Linked DNA regions of Sphaerotilus microaerophilus. The protein of the gene in region 1 binds, or shares a complex with, the protein of each later gene. Links are inferred from orthologs where the notes say so. Each region holds a gene or a part of one and is shown on either strand. Other genes may lie near its edges. The genes, in order: accD, accC and accB.

Region 1 (10,343 bases):
CCAGCACCGCAGCGGCCTGCGGGTTGTGGGCCACGTCCAGCACCAGCGTCGGCTGGCCAGGCTGCACCTGGAAACGCCCGGGCAGCTGCACCATCGCCAGGCCATTGCGCACCGCCTGGGCCGGCACCGGCAGCCGGTCGCGCAGGGCCTCGAGCGCCGCCAGCACGCCCGAGGCATTGAGCAACTGGTTGGCCCCCCGCAGTGCCGGGTAGCCCAGCGCATTGCGCCGCCGCCCGCGGCCACTCCAGGACCACTGCTGGCGGTCGCCCTCGTGCCGGAAATCGACCCCCGCCTGCCAGACATCGGCACCCACGTCACGCGCATGCGCCTGCAAGCTCGCCGGCGGCTGCGGATCACCGATCACCACCGGCCGACCGGCACGCATGATGCCGGCCTTCTCGCGCCCGATCGCCTCGCGGTCGCCACCGAGGTAGTCCATATGGTCGAGCGCGATGGAGGTGATCACGGCGCAGTCCGTGTCGATCACATTGACCGCGTCGAGCCGACCACCCAGACCGACCTCCAGCACCACCGCGTCCAGCGGCTCGGCCGCCAGGCAGCGCAGGATCGCCAGCGTGGTGAACTCGAAGTAGGTCAGCGCCACGTCACCGCGCGCCGCCTCGACCGCCTCGAAGTGCGGCAGCAGCCGCTCGGCGACCACCACCTCGCCGTTCAGGCGCAGGCGCTCCTCGAAGTGCACCAGGTGCGGCGAGGTGTAGAGGCCGACCCGGTAGCCCGCCTGCAGCAGGATGGCCTCCAGCATCGCGCAGGTGGAGCCCTTGCCGTTGGTGCCGGCAACGGTGAACACAGGGATGTCGAAGTGCAGGCCGAGCCGCTCACGCACCGTGGTGACGCGATCGAGCGTCAGGTCGATGGTGACCGGGTGCAGTCGCTCGCAGTGCGCAAGCCAGTCGGCCAGGCTTCGGTTCATGGTCGGAGCAGAAACGGGGGAAAACGAGGCAGAAAGCTGCCGGTGGGGAGCCGCACACGCGCCGTGCGCTGGGGCCTGTCAACGACGAGGGGCGTCCGAGGACGCCCCTGGCGAAACCGATGCAGCGGGCGTCAGGCCACCGCGTCGGCGCTCTGGCGCTGCAGCATGGCCAGCGCACGGGCGATGGTTTGGCGCAGTTCACGCCGGTCCACGATCATGTCCAGCGCACCCTTTTCCATCAGGAACTCGGAGCGTTGGAAGCCCTCGGGCAGCTTCTCGCGCACGGTGTTCTCGATCACGCGCGGGCCGGCAAAGCCGATCAGTGCCTTCGGCTCGGCGATCACCACGTCACCGACGAAGGCGAAGCCGGCCGACACGCCGCCCATGGTCGGATCGGTCAGCACGCTGATGAAGGGCAGTTTGGCCTTGGACAGGCGGGTCAGCGACGCGTTGGTCTTGGCCATCTGCATCAGCGACAGCAGGCCCTCCTGCATGCGCGCACCGCCGGTGGCGGTGAAGCACACGAAGGGCACCTTCTGCTCCAGCGCCGACTCGACGCCGCGCACGAAGCGCTCACCCACCACCGAGCCCATCGAGCCGCCCATGAAGTCGAACTCGAAGCAGGCCGCCACCACCGGCATGCTCATCACCGAGCCGCCCAGCACGATCAGCGCATCGGTCTCGCCGGTGGCCTCCATGGCCTCCTTGATGCGCTCGGGGTACTTCTTGCTGTCCTTGAACTTCAGCGCGTCGACCGGCACCACTTCCTGGCCGATCTCGTAGCGGCCCTCGGCATCGAGGAAGGCGTCCAGGCGGGCCCGTGCACCGATGCGGTGGTGATGCGAGCACTTCGGGCAGACGTTGAGGTTCTGCTCCAGGTCGGTCTTGTACAGCACCGTCTCGCAGGCCGGGCACTTGACCCACAGGCCCTCGGGCACCGAGCGGCGCTCACTCTGATCGGTCTTCTGCTGGATCTTGGGGGGCAGCAGCTTGTCGAGCCAACTCATGCGCGCAACTCCTTACTTACTTCGTCGAGGCCGGGGCCAGGGTATCCAGGGCCGTGCGGATTTCGCGGATGAAACCGGCTGCCACCGGCACCACCGCCTCGCGCGGTTCCTGTTCAATCAGCTGGATGATACGGGAGCCGATGACTACCGCGTCCGACACACGCGCCACCGCCACCGCGGTGGCCGCATCGCGGATGCCGAAGCCAACACCCACCGGCACGCGCACGTGCTGGCGGATGCGGGGCACCATGCGCGCCACCGCGTCGGTGTCGAGGTGGCCGGCGCCGGTCACACCCTTGAGCGACACGTAGTAAACGTAGCCGGTGGCGATGCGGCCCACCTCGTCCATGCGGGTGTCGGTGGAGGTCGGCGCCAGCAGGAAGATCGGGTCCATCTGCCGCTCCCGCAAGCGCGCCGCAAAGGCCTCGCACTCCTGCGGCGGATAGTCGACGATCAGCACGCCGTCCACACCGGCGGCATGGGCATCGTCGACGAAGCGATCCGGCCCGTAGCGCTCCACCGGGTTGGCGTAGCCCATCAGCACCACCGGGGTGGTGGCATCGGACTCGCGAAAGCGCCGCACCATGGCCAGCACGTCGACAAGCCCGATGCCGCGCTCAAGGGCCCGCTCGCTGGCGCGCTGGATCACCGGGCCGTCGGCCATCGGATCGGAGAAGGGCACACCCAGCTCGATCACGTCGGCCCCGGCCGCGGCCATGCCGTGCATCAACTCGACGGTCACGTCCGCATAGGGGTCGCCGGCCGTGACGTAGGGGATCAGCGCCTTGCGACCTTCGGCGGCCAGGCGGGCAAAGGTGGCGGCAATGCGGTTCGTCGTACTCATTGGGCAGCTCCCGCGTTGCGCACCACTTCGACAGCCTGGGCACCGCTCTTGACGGTCTGCCCGCGGCAGGAGGGCCGGCAGAAGAACTCGGCGCCGGACAGGTCGGCCACGGTGCCGATGTCCTTGTCGCCACGTCCGGACAGGTTGACGAGGATGTGCTGGTCAGGTCGCATGGTCTTGGCCAGCTTCATCGCGTAGGCGACGGCGTGGCTGGACTCCAGGGCCGGGATGATGCCCTCGGTGCGGCACAGGTAGTGGAAGGCCGCGAGCGCCTCGTCGTCGGTGATGCCGACGTACTCGGCCCGGCCGATGTCCTTCAGGTAGGCATGCTCGGGGCCGACGCCGGGGTAGTCCAGCCCGGCCGATACCGAGTGCGTCTCGGTGATCTGGCCGTTGGCATCCTGCAGCACGTAGGTGCGGTTGCCGTGCAGCACGCCGGGCGCGCCGCGCTGCAGCGAAGCCGAGTGCTTGCCGCTGTCCATGCCGTGACCGGCCGCCTCGACGCCGATCAACCGCGTGCCCTCGTGCGGGATGTAGGGGTAGAAGATGCCCATCGCGTTGCTGCCGCCGCCCACGCAGGCGACCACCGCGTCGGGTTGCCGATCGTCACGACCATCGGCGCGGCCGATCATCCCCGGCATCTGCACCAGGCATTCATCGCCGATGACGCGCTGGAAGTCGCGCACCATCGCGGGGTACGGGTGCGGGCCGGCCACTGTGCCGATGATGTAGAAGGTGTTCTCGACGTTGGTGACCCAGTCGCGCATGGCCTCGTTCAGCGCGTCCTTGAGCGTTTTGCTGCCGGACTCCACCGGCACCACCCGGGCGCCCAGCAGGTCCATGCGGTAGACGTTCGGCGACTGGCGCTTGACATCCTCGCTGCCCATGTAGACCACGCACTCCAGGCCGTAGCGCGCGCAGATGGTGGCGGTGGCCACGCCGTGCTGGCCGGCACCGGTTTCGGCGATCACGCGCGGCTTGCCCATGCGCCGGGCCAGCAGCGCCTGGCCGATCACGTTGTTGATCTTGTGCGCGCCGGTGTGGTTGAGGTCTTCGCGCTTGAGGTAGATCTGCGCGCCGCCCATCTCGCGGCTGGTGCGTGCGGCGTGGTAGACCGGGCTGGGCCGGCCGACGAAGTGGGCCAGCTCGCGGCGGTATTCGGCCTGGAAGTCGGCATCGTGGCGGTAGTGCTCATAGGCCTCGCGCAACTCATCGAGGGCGTGGCTGAGCGTTTCGGCAACGAAGCTGCCGCCGTAGATCCCGAAGTGCCCACGGGCATCGGGTTGCTGATAGTCGAACATGGAGGAATCCTGTCGCAGGCCACCCGGCCTCCGCCCGTACACGATCACACGGGGGACGAAGCCGGTCGGCAGATACTCAGTAGGCGCTGTCGAGGTCGGCCAGGCGGGCATCGGCCTCGCGCACCGCATCGCAGAACTGGCGCATCAGCACCACGTCCTTGACCCCCTTGGCAGCCTCGACGCCCGAACTGACGTCAACGGCCCAGGGGCGCAGGCGCAGCACCCCATCGGTCACGTTGGCAGCATTCAACCCACCAGACAAAACGACCGGACAGGGAACGCTGGGGGGGACGAGCGACCAATCGAAGACCTTTCCTGCACCGCCGTACGCCTCGACATGGGCATCGAGCAACATCGCCCGGGCGTGCGGCAGCCCGGCGTACTGGCGTGCGAAGTTTAACAAATCGAAACCCGGCGCCATCCGCGCCGCCCGCAGGTAGGGGCGCGCGGCCTGCTCGCACTGCGCGGGGGTCTCGTCCCCGTGAAACTGCAGCAGCAGGTTGGGGATCGCCGCACAGGCCGCAGCGACGTCGTCCAGCGCGGCGTTGACGAACAACCCCACCGGCGTCACGAAGGGCGGCAGACGCGAGGCCAGCTGCGCCGCCCGCTCGACGCCCACATGCCGAGGACTGGGCGGGTAGAAGACAAAACCGATCGCGTCGGCACCGGCTTCGACGGCCGCGTCCAGATCGGCCTCGCGGGTCAGGCCGCAGATCTTGATGCGCGTGCGTGCGTGAACAGCAATCATGGGAAGGTAGCAGCAGAATCCCCGGCAGTGACGGAGCCGGGCAACCAATCGTGCGCCGCTGCCCCGTCCGGCAGGCCGTGGCAAGCATCGTAGCGTGGGCCGAGAAAGTACAGGCCGTCCGGTGCAAAGGTGGGCGCAGCAACATCGCGGTCGCGCGCAGTCAGCACCTCGCGCATCCAACCGGGCTCGCGAGCGCCGCTGCCCACCGCAACGAGACAGCCCATCAGATTGCGCACCATGTGGTGCAGGAAAGCGCTGGCCTCGAAGTCGAAGCGCCAGAAGGCCCCGTGCCGCTCGATGCGGATCTCGTGCATCTGCTTGACCGGGCTGCGCGCCTGGCAGTCGGCGGAGCGAAAGGAGGAAAAGTCGTGCTCGCCGATGAGGTGCGCGGCCGCCTCGCGCATGCCTGAGGCCTCCAGGGGCCGGAACACCCAGCCGACGAAGCCCGATTCCAGCGCTGGCCGCACCGGCGACTCGCGCAGCACGTAGGCATAGCGGCGCGCACGCGCAGAAAAGCGGGCGTGGAACCCATCATCGACACGCCGGCACCACTGCACCCCGACATCCTGCGGGAGGAAGCGGTTGGTGCCCCGCACCCAGGAAAAATCCGCCCGGTCGAGCGATGTGTCCAGGTGCACCACCTGGTTGATCCCGTGCACGCCGGTATCGGTGCGCCCGGCGCAGGTCACACGCACCGGCATCGCCGCAAACTGCGCCAGTGCCTCTTCCAGGACCTGTTGGACCGAGGCCACGCCCGCCTGGCTCTGCCAGCCGTGATAGGCCGTGCCGCGGTAGGTGATGCCCAAGGCAAGACGCACGTCGAGTCGACTCCAGTGGTTTGAAGCACAAAGACAAAGGGCGCGAGGGACACCGCCTTGGCGGCTCGCCCATCGCGCCCTGAAGGGGTTGGCGAGATCAGTTCAGGCTGTTGAGCATCGCCTGGGCCCTGGCCTTCAGCGCGCCGTCGGCCTTCTCGATCACTTCCTGCAGCAGGTCACGCGCGCCCTCGTGGTCGCCGATCTGGTGGAACTCCTCCGCCAGTTCGATCTTGCGGGCCAGCGGGTCGCCGTCGTCATCGTCCAGCCCCATCTCCAGCGAAGCACCCATGTCCAGCGGCGTCGCAGCCACCGTCGGGGCCGGCGCGTCGAGGTCGAGCGACAGGTCCGAGAGGTCCAGGCGTGGAGCAGGCGAGGGGGCAACGGGCAGATCCTGCAGTTCAAACTCCAGGCTGCGGCTGCTGCCGGAGTTCGACGTACCGGTCGGCGGCACGCTCGGGGAGAACGGCGGCACACTGGGCGAGAACACCGGGGGCACGCTCGGTGAGAAGGCCGCGGGCATGCTGCTGTGGTAGCCACTCATGCGCGCCGTGGGCGCCTCATCCATGTCGCCCGGCACGGAAATGTCCAGATCGACCACGGCGGTGCTTCCTGAGGGGATGTCGCCATCCAGGTTCAGGTCAGGCACGCTGTGCTCGAAGCGCGAAGGCGACGGCACCACGGACTGCGGCATGGTGCTGGCGCCGAGCATCTCACCGCCGCCGGCTTCTGCCGTCGAACCGGCACTGGGCTGCCCACCCGGCTCGTAGAGCGGGTTCTCGGGGTCGATCGAGCGGCCGAGCTCCTGGGCCCGCTGCCAGTCGTCTCCCTGCCCACCCGTCAGCCCATAGAGCTCACCGGCGAGCAACTCGTAGCCCTTGATGTCGCGGCGCTTGGCGTAGACCTCCAGCAGCTTGGTGCGGATGGCCAGACGCTCCGGATTGGTGCGCATGGCCTCCTTCAGGATCTCCTCGGCCTGCAGGTCCCGACCATAGGCCAGGTAGACATCCGCTTCGGCGACGGGGTCGACGTCACCGATGGCGTCGATCTGGCTGAGCGAATAGCTCATCGACGATGGCGCACCGGACGCGTCGCGCGTGTCGATGCGCTGACCACCGCTGGCGCCGAAGAAGGAGTCTGGCTGCAGCCGGCTTTCCAGGAACGACGTGACTCCGGCCTCGTCCTTGTTCTTGTTGCGGAAGCGGTAGAAGCCAAACCCGGCCAGCAGCGCCGCCAGCAGGCCCGCCCCTGGCAACAGCAGCGGGTTCTCCATCAGGGAGTCGACCAGCGACGGTTCCTCGGCCTGGATCGGCGGCACGACGACCGGCGACCTGGACGCAGCCACGGCGGGCTTCGACGCGGCTGCGACCAGCGGGGCACTGGCGGCCACGATCGGCATCGCCGCGCTGGCCGAAGCAGAGGCTGCCGATGCAGCCGCCATCACCATCGGAGCGGCGCTGGCCGCCACTGCAGGCGACGACACGGGTGCAAGTGCAGGTGCAGGCTTTGCGGCCACTGCGGCAGACGAGGCTGCAGAGGCCACACCCGTCGCAGCCGGTGCGGCAATCGTCGGCAGCAACGGTGCCTTGGCGCCCGCCACCGCGTTGCTGGCAGCCGCGCCGGCCGCCTTGGCAGCCGATGCGGGCGAGGCAGCAGCGGACGCCGCCTGGAGCTTCTTCAAGTCTTCCAGGTTGCGAGCCAACTCACCCACACGGTGGGCTGCGTCCTTCTGGGCGCGATCCTTGGCGATCTTGTCCTCGGAGGTCAGCGCCCCCGCCGACGAAGCGGCCTTGCCCTTGTCCAGTTGCAACCGGTCCGGCGTTGGCGCGGCCGCCTGCTTGCGGTCCTGCACTTCGGCCTGCACCTTGCCTGCCGACTTGCGGGCCGGTTCGGCCTCGTGGGTCTGCGCGGGCACCGCCCCCGCCAGACGCTGGCGGTAGGCGTTGAAGTCGGCGCTCTGCACCTGGATCACGCGGCGCGCCTCGCTCGCGTCGATGGCGGCAGCCTGCTCGCTCGACGGCACGCTGAGCACCACGCCCGCCTTCAGGCGGTTCATGTTGCTGCCGGAGAAGGCATGGGCATTGCCCCGGAACAGGCCGACCAGCATCTGCTCCAGCGACACGCCCGAACCCACGTTGCGCCCAGCAATGCCACCCAGCGTGTCGCCCGGCTTGACGCGGTATTCAAGCTGCTCGCCGTCGGACGCCTTTGACGCTGCGCGGACAGGCGCAGCCGCCTTCGGTTCTGCGGCAACCCGGGCCGGCGCTGGCGGCGCCACGGGCACCGGGGCAGGCTCGGCCGCCACGGCAGGCGGTGCTGCAGGCACAGGCGCCGTCGCGACAGGAGGCGCCGCCACCGCCACCGGCGTGGCCGGGGCGGGCACGGCCGCGGGCGCACGGGCCACGGCAGGCGGATCGAACAGCAGGGTGTACTCGCGCAGCAGGCGGCCGCTCGACCACGACAGCTCAAGGATCACGTCGACGAAGGGCTCCTGTACGGCGCGATCGCTGACGATGCGCAGGAAGGCACTGCCATCGGCCCTCCGCTGCACCACCACCGTGGTGGCCGGCAGCACCGGGTTGTAGTCGACCCCGGCGATGCGGTAGGCGTCCGGCGGCGCGATGCGCACGCGCAGGTTGGCCGCCTCATCCGGCGTCAGGCTGGTGACGTCGATCTCCGCCTTGAGCGACTCGCCCAATGCCGACTGCACCGTCAGGCGACCGAGGCTGAGCGCCCATGCCGATGGCGCGGCACACAGGGCCGCGGTGACGGCGGCCACGGCCGCCACTTCTTTCAGAGCCATGCGCCCCGTGCGCTTCGTCTGGATTTTCAAGGCGTCTCCCACGCTGCAGGAGCCGGAATAGATCCGGCGGCCCGCGTCAGTCAGGTCGGGCGAAGAGGATACAGAATATCTGAAAAGACAATAACATCAATAAGATACAAAGACAAGCTCATGCAGTCTCTGATGTTCCTGCCAAATCGACCCGGTGTGCGCAAGCGGACGGCGGTCGTTGCCCGAGGACAACGAGCCGCCGCCGCGCTCGGGCGGCTGTCTTATTGGCCGAGCAGGATACGCAGCATGCGGCGCAGCGGCTCGGCGGCGCCCCATAGCAACTGGTCGCCGATGGTGAACGCGCCGAGGTATTCCGGCCCCATCGCCATCTTGCGCAGGCGACCCACCGGAATCGTCAACGTACCGGTGACAGCCACGGGCGTCAGGTCACGGATCGTGGCTTCGCGGGTATTGGGCACCACCTTCACCCAGGCGTTGTCGGCCGCAATCATCGCCTCGATATCGGCGAGGGGCACGTCCTTGCGCAGTTTGAAGGTCAGGGCCTGGCTGTGGCAGCGCATGGCGCCGATGCGCACGCAGAAACCATCCACCGGCACGGCCGGCGCCGCAAAACCTTCGCCCTGACCGAGGATCTTGTTGGTCTCGGCCATGCCCTTCCACTCTTCGCGTGACACGCCGTTGCCCAGATCCTTGTCGATCCAGGGAATCAGCGAACCGCCCAGCGGGACGCCGAAATTCGCGGTTTCCGCTTCGCCCAACGAACGCTGCTTCGCGATGATCTTGCGGTCGATTTCCAGGATGGCGCTCTTCGGGTCATCCAGCAGCGCCTTGACTTCGGCATTGAGCGTGCCGAACTGGGTCAGCAATTCGCGCATGTGCTGGGCACCACCGCCGGACGCAGCCTGGTAGGTCTGCGTGCTCATCCACTCGACCAGGCCAGCCTTGTACAGCGCCCCCACGCCCATCAGCATGCAGCTGACGGTGCAGTTGCCGCCCACCCAGTTCCTGCCGCCCTTGGCCAGCGCATCCTTGATGACCGGCATGTTGACCGGGTCGAGGATGATGACCGCATCGTCCTTCATCCGCAGCGTCGAGGCGGCATCGATCCAGTGGCCGCTCCAGCCCGCCGCACGCAGTTTCGGGAACACCTCGGTGGTGTAGTCGCCACCCTGCGCGGTGATGATGACTTCGCAGCGCTTGAGCGCGTCGATGTCGAACGCGTCCTGCAGCTGGGTTTCGTTCTTCGCCATCGACGGCGCAGCGCCGCCGGCATTGCTGGTCGAGAAGAACAGCGGCTCGAAGTGGGCGAAATCACCTTCGGACACCATGCGGTCCATCAGGACCGAGCCCACCATGCCGCGCCAACCAACCAGGCCAACGAGGGGGTTCTTGGACAATGCCATTTTCAGATCACCTTTACTCAACAAGACTCCGGACCCTGGTTCTCCCGGCTCGTTCGCCGGGTCCAGAGGGGGTAGGGGCGAAACGATCCGAGAGCGTCAGCTCTTGATAATGGTTTTGCCAATGGTCTTGCCGGTCAGGGCAGCAACAACTGCATCGCCCATCTCGCGGGTGCCCACCTTGGTCGTGCCCTCGCTCCAGATGTCGCCGGTGCGCAGACCGGCCGACAGCACCGCCTTCACCGCGGATTCGATCCGGTCGGCGGCTTCGGGCTGGTTGAGGGAGTAGCGGAGCATCATGGCAGCGGACAGGATTGTAGCCAGCGGGTTTGCAATACCCTGACCGGCGATGTCCGGTGCGCTGCCATGGCTGGGTTCGTACAGGCCCTGGTTGGCAGCGTTCAGCGACGCGGAAGGCAGCATGCCGATCGAGCCGGTGAGCATCGCCGCCTCGTCGGACAGGATGTCGCCGAACATGTTGCCGGTCACCACCACGTCGAACT
Region 2 (4,074 bases), 3.5 Mb from region 1 along the record:
CACCTGTCCAACGTGCACCGGCGCGAGGCCTTCCGCCACCATTCCTACTTCTCCGATGTGGCCGAGGGCGTGATCGTCGGCCTCGGCCCGCTGGGCTACCGGCTGGCGCTGGACTACGCGCTGCAGCGCGCCGCACCGCGCTGATTCCCGTCCGGCTGCGGCTGGCCCCAGTCCGTGCCCCTGCGGGCATCCGGCCAGGCCAGCCCCATCCAGCCCCCCCCCGAACCAGTCACCTGGAGCTTCCCATGGATCTACGCAAACTGAAGACCCTCATCGACCTCGTGTCGGATTCCAACATCGCCGAACTCGAGATCACCGAGGCCGACGGCAAGGTGCGCATCGTCAAGAGCAGCCCGGTGGTGACCGTGGCGCACGCGGCCCCGATGGTGGCCGCTGCCCCAGTCCTTGCGGCTGCTCCTGTCGCTGCACCCGCCGCCGCCCCTGCCGCCCCCGAGTTGACCGGGCACATCATCAAGTCCCCGATGGTCGGCACCTTCTACCGTGCCTCCAGCCCGGGCGCCAAGGCGCTGGCCGACGTCGGCCAGCAGGTCAAGGAAGGCCAGGCGGTGTGCATCATCGAGGCGATGAAGATCATGAATGAGATCGAGTCCGACCACGCGGGCACGATCACCAAGGTGCTGGTCGAGAATGGCCAGGCCGTCGAGTACGGCCAACCGCTGTTCATCATCGAGTGAGCCGGCGTCACCGCCTGCCCAGCCGAGTGGGCGAGCAGGTGGGGCAGATCGACCGGGCCCGGCATCCTGCGCGGGCCCTCAGCGTGCCCATGAGGCCGCGGAGAAGTACATGTTCAAGAAGATCCTGATTGCCAACCGGGGTGAGATCGCCCTGCGTATCCAGCGCGCGTGTCGGGAAATGGGCGTGGGGGCGGTGGTCGTCTACTCAGAGGCGGACCGCGACGCAAAGTACGTCAAGCTGGCCGACGAGGCGGTGTGCATCGGCCCGGCCCCCTCGGCCCAGAGCTACCTGCACATGCCCGCGATCATCTCGGCCGCCGAGGTGACCGACGCCGAGGCCATCCACCCGGGTTACGGCTTCCTGTCGGAGAACGCCAACTTCGCCGAGCGCGTCGAACGCAGCGGTTTTGCCTTCATCGGCCCCACGCCCGAGTCGATCCGCCTGATGGGCGACAAGGTTTCTGCGAAGAACGCAATGATCGAGGCGGGTGTGCCCACCGTCCCCGGCTCGGCCGGTGCGCTGCCTGATGGCGCCGACGAGATCATCCTCACGGCCCGCCAGGTCGGCTACCCGGTGATCATCAAGGCCGCGGGCGGCGGCGGCGGCCGCGGCATGCGCGTGGTGCACACCGAGGGCGCCTTGCTCAACGCGGTGCAGACCACCAAGGCCGAGGCGGGTGCCGCCTTTGGCAACCCGGCGGTCTACATGGAGAAATTCCTGGAGAACCCCCGCCACGTCGAGATCCAGATCCTGGCCGACCAGCATGGCAACGCAGTGTGGCTGGGTGAGCGCGACTGCTCGATGCAGCGGCGGCACCAGAAGATCATCGAGGAGGCGCCGGCACCGGGCATTCCGCGCAAGGTGATCGAGAAAATCGGCGAGCGCTGCGCCGCCGCCTGCAAGAAGATCGGCTACCGGGGTGCCGGCACCTTCGAGTTCCTGTTCGAGAACGGCGAGTTCTACTTCATCGAGATGAACACCCGCGTCCAGGTGGAACACCCGGTGACCGAGTTGATCACCGGCGTGGACATCGTGCAGCAGCAGATCCGCATCGCCGCGGGCGAGAAGCTGCCGTTCACGCAGAAGCAGATCTCGGTGCGCGGACACGCCATCGAGTGCCGCATCAACGCCGAGGATCCCTACACCTTCCTGCCCTCGCCAGGCCGCATCACGATGTGGCATCCACCGGGGGGCCCCGGCGTGCGCGTGGACTCGCACGCGTACACCAACTACTACGTGCCGCCCAACTACGACTCGATGATCGGCAAGATCATCGTCCACGGCGATACGCGCGACCAGGCGCTGGCCCGCATGCGCAGCGCGCTGCAGGAAACGCTGGTCGAAGGCATCTCGACCAACATCCCGCTGCATCGCGAACTCATGGCCGACAAGGCCTTCATCGACGGCGGCACCAGCATCCACTATCTGGAAGGCTGGATGGCGCAACGCCGCCGCTGACCTGGAGCCCCCTGATGGTCGAATTGCTGCTGCTGGTGCCTGCCACCGGCGTGGACCTCGTCAGCGACGCCCTGCTGGAGCTTGATGCTGCGGCGGTGACCGTCGAGGACGCCGATGCGGACACCCCCGACGAGCAGCCGATCTTCGGCGAGCCGGGCATGCCGCAAACGCAGACCGAGAAGGTCGCCGGCTGGCAACGCTCGGTGCTGAAGGCCCTGTTCGAGGACGAAGCAGCGGCCCAGGCCGCCTGCGTCGGGCTGCTGGAACTCGATGAGGCCCAGGGCGTTCATGTGCAGGGCGTTCGACCGGTCGAGGAGCAGGACTGGGTGCGCCTTACCCAGTCCCAGTTCTCGCCCGTGCCGATCACGCCGACGTTCTGGATCGTGCCCAGCTGGCATGAGGTGCCGGCGCAGGCGCGTGAGGTGATCCGCCTGGATCCGGGCCTGGCCTTCGGGACCGGCACGCACCCCACCACCCGCATGTGCCTGCGCTGGATCGCCAACCAGTCCGCCTCACTGTCGGGCAGCTGGGACCGCGTGCTGGACTATGGTTGCGGCTCGGGCATCCTGGCCATCGCGGCGTCCAAGTTTGGTGCTGGCAGCGTCGACGCGGTGGACATCGACCCGGCAGCTGTCGAGTCCTCGGCCCGCAATGCCGATGCCAACGGCGTGCAACTGCACTGCGGACTGCCTGAGGCCGCCGAGGGAACGTACCCCCTGGTGCTGGCCAACATCCTCTCTGCACCGCTGAAGTTGCTGGCCCCGCTGCTGTGCGGCCACGTCACATCCGGTGGCCACCTGGTGCTGGCGGGCATCCTGGAGCGGCAGATCGAAGAACTCCGCACCGCCTACGCACCCTGGGTCGAACTGCAGGTATCGGACACGCAAGAGGGCTGGGTGCTGTTGACAGCCCGCCGGCCGTGACCAGCGACCAGACTGTCGGTCGACGATGAGTCTAGCCACGTCGTGCCCGTCCTGCGGGACAGTCTTCAAGGTGGTGGAAGACCAACTCAAGGTCTCCGAAGGCTGGGTACGCTGCGGCCACTGCCACGACGTGTTCAATGCGCTCGAAGGTCTCTTCGACCTGGAGCGGCGTGATTCGATGATGCAGGGACTTCGCACCCTGCCGGGCGCACTCGACGTGGAACCAGCCGTGCGGCCTGACCGGGGCGGACTGGCCGCTGAACCCACCGAGGTGACGCCTCCGGCCGACATGCCACACGCTGCTCCGGTGGCGGAAACGCAACCGACCGCTGCCCCAGGGGATGCTCCGGCGGTGGAGACGTCGACTGCGATGGCTCCTCTGCAACGATCTGCAGACAAGAACGCACATCCGGGGCATCGCCCACAGGATCCTGCAGAGCGATCCGAACCGCCCACACAAGCCGACGACGAGGCCGAGGATACGCTGTTGGCAGGGGATGTTTCTCAGACACCTCTGCAGGATGAAGCGTCCAAGAAGCGTACCCGCGCCATCGAACAGCACATCGATCGCGAAGAAGAGTCCGCCCCCCCTTCCACGACCGCAGCGACCGAGGAGGCCCTGATTGCCTCGACACTTGCTGCGGACAACCATCCAGAAGATCTTCCTGCATTCGTGCTGGACGCCGAGCGGCGTGCAAGATGGAATCGGCCTCTGGTACGGGGGACCGTGACCGTGGCCGTACTGGCTGGCGCCCTGCTCTTGGCAGGCCAGGTCGCTGTCCATCGCCGCGATCAGATCGCCGCCGTTTGCGAAAGTTGCCAGGGACCTCTTGGCTCCCTGTCGGCTTCGCTGGGCCTGTCCTTGCGTCCACCGGTCGTTCTGGAAGCCGTCGAGGTCGACAACGCGGTGCTCACGCACCCACCCGGCGTAGATGGTTACCGACTCACGGTGCAGGTACGGAACCATTCATCGCATGAGGTCTCGGCGCCGCACATG
Region 3 (8,318 bases), 3.5 Mb from region 1 along the record:
ATGATCTTGCCGATCATCGAGTCGTAGTTGGGCGGCACGTAGTAGTTGGTGTACGCGTGCGAGTCCACGCGCACGCCGGGGCCCCCCGGTGGATGCCACATCGTGATGCGGCCTGGCGAGGGCAGGAAGGTGTAGGGATCCTCGGCGTTGATGCGGCACTCGATGGCGTGTCCGCGCACCGAGATCTGCTTCTGCGTGAACGGCAGCTTCTCGCCCGCGGCGATGCGGATCTGCTGCTGCACGATGTCCACGCCGGTGATCAACTCGGTCACCGGGTGTTCCACCTGGACGCGGGTGTTCATCTCGATGAAGTAGAACTCGCCGTTCTCGAACAGGAACTCGAAGGTGCCGGCACCCCGGTAGCCGATCTTCTTGCAGGCGGCGGCGCAGCGCTCGCCGATTTTCTCGATCACCTTGCGCGGAATGCCCGGTGCCGGCGCCTCCTCGATGATCTTCTGGTGCCGCCGCTGCATCGAGCAGTCGCGCTCACCCAGCCACACTGCGTTGCCATGCTGGTCGGCCAGGATCTGGATCTCGACGTGGCGGGGGTTCTCCAGGAATTTCTCCATGTAGACCGCCGGGTTGCCAAAGGCGGCACCCGCCTCGGCCTTGGTGGTCTGCACCGCGTTGAGCAAGGCGCCCTCGGTGTGCACCACGCGCATGCCGCGGCCGCCGCCGCCGCCCGCGGCCTTGATGATCACCGGGTAGCCGACCTGGCGGGCCGTGAGGATGATCTCGTCGGCGCCATCAGGCAGCGCACCGGCCGAGCCGGGGACGGTGGGCACACCCGCCTCGATCATTGCGTTCTTCGCAGAAACCTTGTCGCCCATCAGGCGGATCGACTCGGGCGTGGGGCCGATGAAGGCAAAACCGCTGCGTTCGACGCGCTCGGCGAAGTTGGCGTTCTCCGACAGGAAGCCGTAACCCGGGTGGATGGCCTCGGCGTCGGTCACCTCGGCGGCCGAGATGATCGCGGGCATGTGCAGGTAGCTCTGGGCCGAGGGGGCCGGGCCGATGCACACCGCCTCGTCGGCCAGCTTGACGTACTTTGCGTCGCGGTCCGCCTCTGAGTAGACGACCACCGCCCCCACGCCCATTTCCCGACACGCGCGCTGGATACGCAGGGCGATCTCACCCCGGTTGGCAATCAGGATCTTCTTGAACATGTACTTCTCCGCGGCCTCATGGGCACGCTGAGGGCCCGCGCAGGATGCCGGGCCCGGTCGATCTGCCCCACCTGCTCGCCCACTCGGCTGGGCAGGCGGTGACGCCGGCTCACTCGATGATGAACAGCGGTTGGCCGTACTCGACGGCCTGGCCATTCTCGACCAGCACCTTGGTGATCGTGCCCGCGTGGTCGGACTCGATCTCATTCATGATCTTCATCGCCTCGATGATGCACACCGCCTGGCCTTCCTTGACCTGCTGGCCGACGTCGGCCAGCGCCTTGGCGCCCGGGCTGGAGGCACGGTAGAAGGTGCCGACCATCGGGGACTTGATGATGTGCCCGGTCAACTCGGGGGCGGCAGGGGCGGCGGCGGGTGCAGCGACAGGAGCAGCCGCAAGGACTGGGGCAGCGGCCACCATCGGGGCCGCGTGCGCCACGGTCACCACCGGGCTGCTCTTGACGATGCGCACCTTGCCGTCGGCCTCGGTGATCTCGAGTTCGGCGATGTTGGAATCCGACACGAGGTCGATGAGGGTCTTCAGTTTGCGTAGATCCATGGGAAGCTCCAGGTGACTGGTTCGGGGGGGGGCTGGATGGGGCTGGCCTGGCCGGATGCCCGCAGGGGCACGGACTGGGGCCAGCCGCAGCCGGACGGGAATCAGCGCGGTGCGGCGCGCTGCAGCGCGTAGTCCAGCGCCAGCCGGTAGCCCAGCGGGCCGAGGCCGACGATCACGCCCTCGGCCACATCGGAGAAGTAGGAATGGTGGCGGAAGGCCTCGCGCCGGTGCACGTTGGACAGGTGCACCTCGACGAACGGGATCGCCACGCCGGTGATCGCATCGCGGATGGCCACGCTGGTGTGCGTGTAGGCGCCCGGGTTGATGATGATGAAGTCCACCCCCTCCGTGCGTGCAGCGTGGATGCGGTCGACCAGGCCGCCTTCGTGGTTGCTCTGGAAGTGGCTCAGGCGCACGCCGCGCTCGGCGGCGTAGGCATCCAGGCCCGCCTGGATCTGCGGCAGCGTGGTGGCGCCGTAGACGCCCGGCTCGCGTGTGCCCAGCAGGTTGAGGTTGGGCCCCTGGAGGATCAGGATGTGCATCGTGGTCGGGACACAGAAAGCGAAACCAGCGACTTTACGCGCATTTCGCCCCAAAAGTCGCCATCGCGCGCAATGTTCGCTCGAACGCGTGGCGCATCAGCCCCGCCAGGCAGGTCGCGAACGATCAGCTGGCCACCCGCCTGGCCCAATCCTGCAGTTCGGCGGGCAGCGTCTCGCCGAGCTTGCGGTCGACGATTTGCCCTTGCCGATCGAACAGCACCGAAAAGGGCAGGCCGCCCTGCGGGTTACCCAGCTCACGCGCCAGGCCGCTGCCGGCAAAGCCGGCCACGCCGATGCGAAAACCCACCGGCGTGGCCGCCAGGAAGGCCCGCACCGCCTCGGCCCGGTCCACCGCGATGCCGACCACCGTCACCCTGCCAGCCTGCTCGCGTGCGAAGCGGTCCAGCAGCGGCATTTCCTTGACGCAGGGCGGGCACCAGGTGGCCCAGAAGTTGACCAGCAGCGCCTGCCCTTTCAGCTCACTGAAGGCCAGCTCGCCGCCGCCGACCTGCGGCAGCCGGGTCGCCCACAGTGGCGCTGACGCGGCGGCACCGCCGGCATCGGGGCGCAGCCGCCAAGCCGCTGCGCCGGCCAGCCCCGCTGTGGCGCCGGCCAGCATCATCCAGTGGCGTCGTTGCATCGATGGCGTCCTTTCGTCAGGCGGTGGTTTCGAGGCGCCGGCGCAGCGCATCGAGCCCGCCGCGCCAGGTCTGCCCCTGGGCATCGGCGCGCAGGGCGCCGCGCAGGTCGTCGTGGTCGAGTACGCTCAGGTGCAGTGTCACCCAATCGCCCAGGGCCTGGCTGCGTTCGGCGATGCTGAGCACATCCACCTCGCGGCCCCGCGGGCCGGGCGCCGAGCCGACCTCGTAATCCACGCCGAGGTTCAGCAGGGCCAGCTCGGCCGACTTCGGGTCGTCGCAGTACAGGTCCAGGTGGATGGCCGACAGCCGCGTGGCGGTGCCGCGCCAGACCGCACCGCTCAGGTGCGGGCGGAACTCGGCCAGCCGCTCCATCCAGCGCAAGGCGATGCGGCGCAGCTCGGCCAGTTCGGCGGGCTGGGTGTCGGCGTGGAAGAGCGCCAGGTGCTCGCGCACCGCCGCCTCGACCGCCTCGTTGTCGGGCAGGGCGGCGCGGCGGCCATTCAGCCCGAGATCACGTGCCGCACGCTTCTTGGCCGGGCCGTACTCCAGCCCCTCCTCGACCACCAGCCTGGCGGCCGCGGCGGCCAGCTCATCGCGCTCGGTGTCACTGCTCATGCACAAATTCTAGGAGGCGGCCTGGCGGCGCGGGCCTGCAGGGTTTCAGGGCAGCTCGACCGCGCCCATGCGGGCCACCACGGTGCCCGCCCTCCCGCTGACGTAGGCCGAGCCCGGGCGCTTCTCGAAGCGCTTGGGGGCGGGCAGCATCACCGCCAGCCGGGCGGCCTGGGCAGGCCCGAGGCGGGCGGCGTCGCTGCGGAAGTAGTGCCGCGCGGCGGCCTGCGCGCCGAACACGCCCTCGCCCCACTCGACGTTGTTCAGGTAGATCTCCAGGATGCGCTGCTTGGACAGGCAGGCCTCCAGCATGAAGGTGATCACGAACTCCTGTGCCTTGCGCACCGCGGTGCGCTCGCCGGAGAGGAAGAGGTTCTTCGCCAGCTGCTGGCTGATGGTGGAGCCGCCCACCACCTTGACCTCGAACTTCTTCGGCGCCGCCGCCGGCGCAGGCCGGCCGGTGGACGTGGCCTTCTTCGCCCGTTGTTCCTGGGCGGCATTGACCCGCTCGGCCCGGTCCTCGGCACGCTGGTTGCGTTCCCAGGCCTTCTCGATCGCGTCCCACTCCACGCCGCTGTGCTCGGCAAAGCGCGCATCCTCGCTGGCGATCACAGCCCGCTTGAGGTGGTCGCTGGTGCGGGCGTAGTCGGCCCATTCCTGGCTCCAGAGCACCTGGTGCTGTTCCACCGCCAGGCGCCAGATCTCGCTGCGCTGGAAGCTGGTGGACTGCGGATCGATCACCGTCATCAGCGCGATGCGCAGCAGGAAATACAGCTGCAGCGCCACCGCGCTCAGCAGCAGCAGCGCGCCGATGCGCACCACGTGGCTGTGCAGCAGCTCCCTCAGCGTTCTCATGCGGCGGTCCCGTCAGGCCAGGCCGTCGACTTCCCGACGCAGCATGGCCAGCACCGGGGCCGTGTCAGGCCGCACGCCACGCCAGGCGGTGAAGGACTCGGCCGCCTGCTCGACCAGCATGCCCAGCCCGTCGCGCCCGACCGCGCCCTGCGCCTGTGCCCAGGCGATGAAGCCGCGTGCCGGCGCCCCGTAGGCCATGTCCAGCGCCAGCGCGCCCGGGCGCAGCAGGCCGGTCTCGATCGGCATTGCGTCGGCCTGCAAGCTGGTGGCGGTGCCATTGATCAGCACATCGAAGCCGCCTGGTCCGGCCAAGCCAGCCAGCCCGTTCAAACCCTGCGCAACCAGCCGCACACCGGCCTGGCGGGCCAGCTCGGCGTGCCGCTCGACCAGTTCTACGGCGCGCTCGACGGTGCGGTTGGCCACCACCAGCTCGGCCGGGCGGCTCTCCAGCAGCGGCCCCAGCACGCCGGCCGCGGCGCCACCGGCACCCAGCAGCAGCAGGCGCTGGCCGGCCAGGGCGACGCCGGCATTGACGCCGAGGTCGCGTACCAGCCCGGCCCCGTCGGTGTTGTCGGCCCACCAGCCCTCGGCATCGAAGCGCAGGGTGTTGGCGGCACGCGCCAGCTCGGCCCGCGAGCTGCGCCGGGCGGCCAGCGACCAGGCCTCGGCCTTGAAGGGCATCGTCACGTTGCAGCCACGTCCGCCCTCTGCGGCGAAGGCGCGCACCGTCGCCGTGAAGCCGTCCAGCGGTGCCCACAGGCGGGTGTACTCGATGATCTGCCCCGTCTGGGCGGCAAAGAGCTGGTGGATGCGAGGCGAGCGGCTGTGCTCGACGGGGTTGCCGACGACGGCGTAGCGGTCCATGGAGAAGTCTGGGCGGGGTCAGGGACGTTGTGAACTGGCGTCTTCCACGGCGGCTCGCAGGCCCTCGTCGCGGGTGAAGCGAAAGCGCGAGATGAACACCAGCTGGTCGAACTGGGCCCGCATCGGTGCGGTGAACGGGCCATAGGGTGCGGCGGCCTTGACGATGGAGATCGCGCGGCGGTCCAGCGTGCGGTTGCGTGAGCTCTCGATCACCTCGGCCTGCGCCACGCGCCCGTCCATGTCCACCGCGACCAGCATGGTCAGCTCGCCGTAGAGCTTCTGCCCCTGCGCCTCGGGGAAGTTGCGGGTGCCCAGGTCCTCGATGCGCCGGCGCAGCGTGTCGTAGTAGATCGCGTGCACGCCTTCGCGCGCGGCGGGACTGACGAAGCGCCGCCGTGGGCGGGCGTTCTCGTCCTGGATGCGTTTCTCGATCTGCGCCAGCAGCGCCAGCAGCTGGCGGCGGCGATCCTCGTCGGCGCTGGCGCGGGTGCTGCCGGCCCCGCGGGGCACGTCGGGCTGGCCCATCGTGGCGAGTTCGCGCTTGAGCTGCGCCAGCATCATCATCTGCTGCACCTGCATCTGCTCGACCTGCCGGCGCGACTCCTCGTAGGAATCACCCGCCTGGCTCTGCAGGGCGGGCGGCAGCGGCGAGGTGACCCGGCCCAGCTCGGCGTCGCCGCCACCGGCCAGGTTGCGCTGTGCGATCACCTGGGCCTTCTGCGGCTTGGCAGCGGTGCTGGCGTTGACCAGCACCACCTCCAGCGGGGTGTCCTCCAGGATGCGGTCGAAGGCCTCCGGCGCGGCCACGCGGATCATCAGCACGGCCGCGTGCACGCACAGCGACACCAGCAGCGCCAGCTGCAGGGTGGACAGTTGCTTGAGTCGCTGCATCGATGCGGTCACGGGGCGGGGCAGGTGAGGCGTCGGTCGGCCGCCGGCCGGTGCGGTCGGTGGCGTTGCCGGATTGTGCAGTGCGGGATTGTGCCTTCAGCCGTTCGAGTCAACCGCCCGCAGCCCCGCCGGTCTCGGCCGGGACCGCTTCGGCATCGGCCACGTCAATGGCGAGCGCCAGCGGCGCGGCCGCCTCGACGGCGCTGTCCTCGGCATCCTCGCTCTCGTCGCCCAGCACGGCGTCATCGTCGCTGCGGGACGGGTCGTCCAGGCGCGTGGCCACGGTGCCGGAGATCTCCAGCATCAGCAGGTCGGCCCGACCCAGGCGCACCCGCACCCGCGCGCCGCGCGGCATGTTCTCGGCGCCCACGGCGCGCAGCACCAGCGGCAGGGTGTCGGCGCGCACCAGGCCGTCCTTCAGCACGGCGGCATCCAGCTCGGTGATGCCGTTCTGCTCCAGCCAGCGCAGCGTCCAGTAGCGCTCGATGCCGTTCTGGTAGGCGTTGTAGGCGCTGTAGGCGGCGTCGAAGCCCGAAAGGATCGCCATCAGCGCGGCGTCCTTGGGCTTGAAGGGCGCAGCCAGCGCGGCGGTGCGGCCGTGGCGTGCGCAGGCGATGATCTGCCACTGGTTGACCAGGTCCACGTAGCGACGCAGCGGCGACGTGGCCCAGCTGTATTGCGCCACCCCCATGCCCGCGTGCGGCAGCGCCCGGGTACCCATGCGCACCTTGATGCCTGGCGCCAGGCTGGCCTGGCTGCGGTAGATGCCCGGCACGCCCAGCTCGGCCAACCAGCCGCCCCAGGTGCTGTTGGCCAGGATCATCGCCTCGGCCACGATCAGGTCCAGCGGCGCGCCGCGGCGCCGCTCGCTGATCTGTACGGCCTCGTGCCCGCTGGGCTCCACCGCGTTGGGCTGCCCGTCGGCATCGACGAGGCGGAAGTTGTAGTCCGGCCGGTTGAAGATCTCCGGCTTGCCGCGCACCACCTCGCGTTGTGCCTTGAGCTGCCTGGCCAGCCGCCAGCAGAACGACAGCTCGTTCGCGAAGGCGAAATCGGCGGGTGCGCCGCTCTCCAGCGCCGCCTCGGTGATCACGGCATCCAGCTGGTCATGGCGCAGGTTGGCAGCGATCGGCACGCGCTCCAGCCTGGTCTCGCTGCCCTGGATGGCCAGCGTGGCCTCGTCGATGCGCACGTACAGCGACACGGCCGGGCAGTCGCGCCCTTCCATCAGCGTGTAGGTCTGCACCACCTCGTCGGGCAGCATGGTGAGCTTCCAGCCCGGCATGTAGACGGTGGACAGGCGCTCGCGCGCCACCTTGTCCAGCGCCGAGTCGGGCGTGATCGCCAGGCCCGGTGCGGCGATGTGGATGCCCAGCGTCACCGTGCCCGTGCCCAGGCCCTGGAGCGACAGCGCGTCGTCGATCTCGGTAGTGGCCGAGTCGTCGATCGAGAAGGCCTGCACCGGCGCGAGCGGCAGTTCGTCTTTGATGGCCGGTGCCGCGAGCGTGGCCGGGAAGCCGCTGCCCTTGGGGAACTGCTCGAAGAGGAAGCGCCGCCAGTGGAACTGGTAGGGGCTGTCGATCGCCCCAGCCGCCAGCAGCAGGTCCAGTGGCGCACGCTGGGCGCGCTTGGCTGCCTCGACCACCGCCTTGTACTCGGGGCCGTTCTTGTCGGGCTTGAAGAGGATCTTGTAGAGCTGCTCGCGCACCGGCGCCGGGCACTGGCCGGCCACCAGCTCGCTGGCCCAGGCCTCGATCTGCGCGGCCACCTGCGCTTTGCGCTCGATGGCCAGCAGCGCGGCCTTGACCTGCTCCTCGGGGGCCTTGCGGAACATGCCGCGCCCGCTGCGGCGGAAGTAGTGCGGCGCACCGAACAGGCCGAACAGCGCGGCGGCTTGCTGCACCACGCCGGCCTTGGCGTCGAAGTAGTCGCGTGCCAGGTCGGCGAAGCTGAACTCCTCGGTGGGCGCGAATTCCCAGGCCAGGTCCAGGTCCATCTCGGCGGCCAGCCGCTGCCCTTCGGCGAGCAGCTCGGCCGGGGTGGGCTTGTCGAATTTCAGCAGCACATTGGCCGCCTTGACCTTGACCCGCTTGCCCGATTCCAGCTCGATCTGCATCGAGCTATCGGCTTCGGACATCACGCGGCCGGCGAGGAACTTTCCGGCGTCTTCGAACAGGGCATGCATAGG

The links.
Region 2: the proteins of accD (region 1) and accC are in contact, whole or in part, in a solved structure (PDB 8UXZ), measured with the Escherichia coli proteins. The link is inferred for Sphaerotilus microaerophilus from one-to-one orthologs.
Region 3: the proteins of accD (region 1) and accB are in contact, whole or in part, in a solved structure (PDB 8UXZ), measured with the Escherichia coli proteins. The link is inferred for Sphaerotilus microaerophilus from one-to-one orthologs.

The regions. Positions count from the first base shown.
Region 1 is NZ_AP025730.1:2,530,412-2,540,754, reverse strand. Bases 1-2,827 are described here. They hold accD (acetyl-CoA carboxylase, carboxyltransferase subunit beta), read right to left. Parts: upstream 1,939-2,827; coding sequence 1,063-1,938; downstream 1-1,062. Other genes in these bases: trpB (tryptophan synthase subunit beta), read right to left, coding at 2,779-2,827; trpA (tryptophan synthase subunit alpha), read right to left, coding at 1,955-2,782; folC (bifunctional tetrahydrofolate synthase/dihydrofolate synthase), read right to left, coding at 1-931. Also shown: more of trpB, read right to left, coding at 2,828-4,083; NGK70_RS11020 (phosphoribosylanthranilate isomerase), read right to left, coding at 4,160-4,831; tRNA pseudouridine(38-40) synthase TruA, read right to left, coding at 4,828-5,649; NGK70_RS11010 (motility hub landmark protein FimV), read right to left, coding at 5,747-8,449; asd (aspartate-semialdehyde dehydrogenase), read right to left, coding at 8,701-9,843; leuB (3-isopropylmalate dehydrogenase), read right to left, coding at 9,940-10,343.
Region 2 is NZ_AP025730.1:6,022,834-6,026,907, forward strand. What follows is about bases 1-2,979. They hold accC (acetyl-CoA carboxylase biotin carboxylase subunit), read left to right. Parts: upstream 1-804; coding sequence 805-2,154; downstream 2,155-2,979. Other genes in these bases: aroQ (type II 3-dehydroquinate dehydratase), read left to right, coding at 1-144; accB (acetyl-CoA carboxylase biotin carboxyl carrier protein), read left to right, coding at 246-695; prmA (50S ribosomal protein L11 methyltransferase), read left to right, coding at 2,169-2,979. Outside these bases: more of prmA, read left to right, coding at 2,980-3,077; NGK70_RS26205 (zinc-ribbon and DUF3426 domain-containing protein), read left to right, coding at 3,151-4,074. UniProt on the Escherichia coli protein: This protein is a component of the acetyl coenzyme A carboxylase complex; first, biotin carboxylase catalyzes the carboxylation of the carrier protein and then the transcarboxylase transfers the carboxyl group to form malonyl-CoA.
Region 3 is NZ_AP025730.1:6,016,486-6,024,803, reverse strand. The notes cover bases 1-2,838. They hold accB (acetyl-CoA carboxylase biotin carboxyl carrier protein), read right to left. Parts: upstream 1,726-2,838; coding sequence 1,276-1,725; downstream 1-1,275. Other genes in these bases: NGK70_RS26180 (TlpA family protein disulfide reductase), read right to left, coding at 2,392-2,838; aroQ (type II 3-dehydroquinate dehydratase), read right to left, coding at 1,827-2,267; accC (acetyl-CoA carboxylase biotin carboxylase subunit), read right to left, coding at 1-1,166. Outside these bases: more of NGK70_RS26180, read right to left, coding at 2,839-2,907; NGK70_RS26175 (hypothetical protein), read right to left, coding at 2,924-3,523; NGK70_RS26170 (transglycosylase domain-containing protein), read right to left, coding at 3,569-4,375; aroE (shikimate dehydrogenase), read right to left, coding at 4,388-5,239; NGK70_RS26160 (energy transducer TonB), read right to left, coding at 5,258-6,130; NGK70_RS26155 (ribonuclease catalytic domain-containing protein), read right to left, coding at 6,240-8,315. UniProt on the Escherichia coli protein: This protein is a component of the acetyl coenzyme A carboxylase complex; first, biotin carboxylase catalyzes the carboxylation of the carrier protein and then the transcarboxylase transfers the carboxyl group to form malonyl-CoA.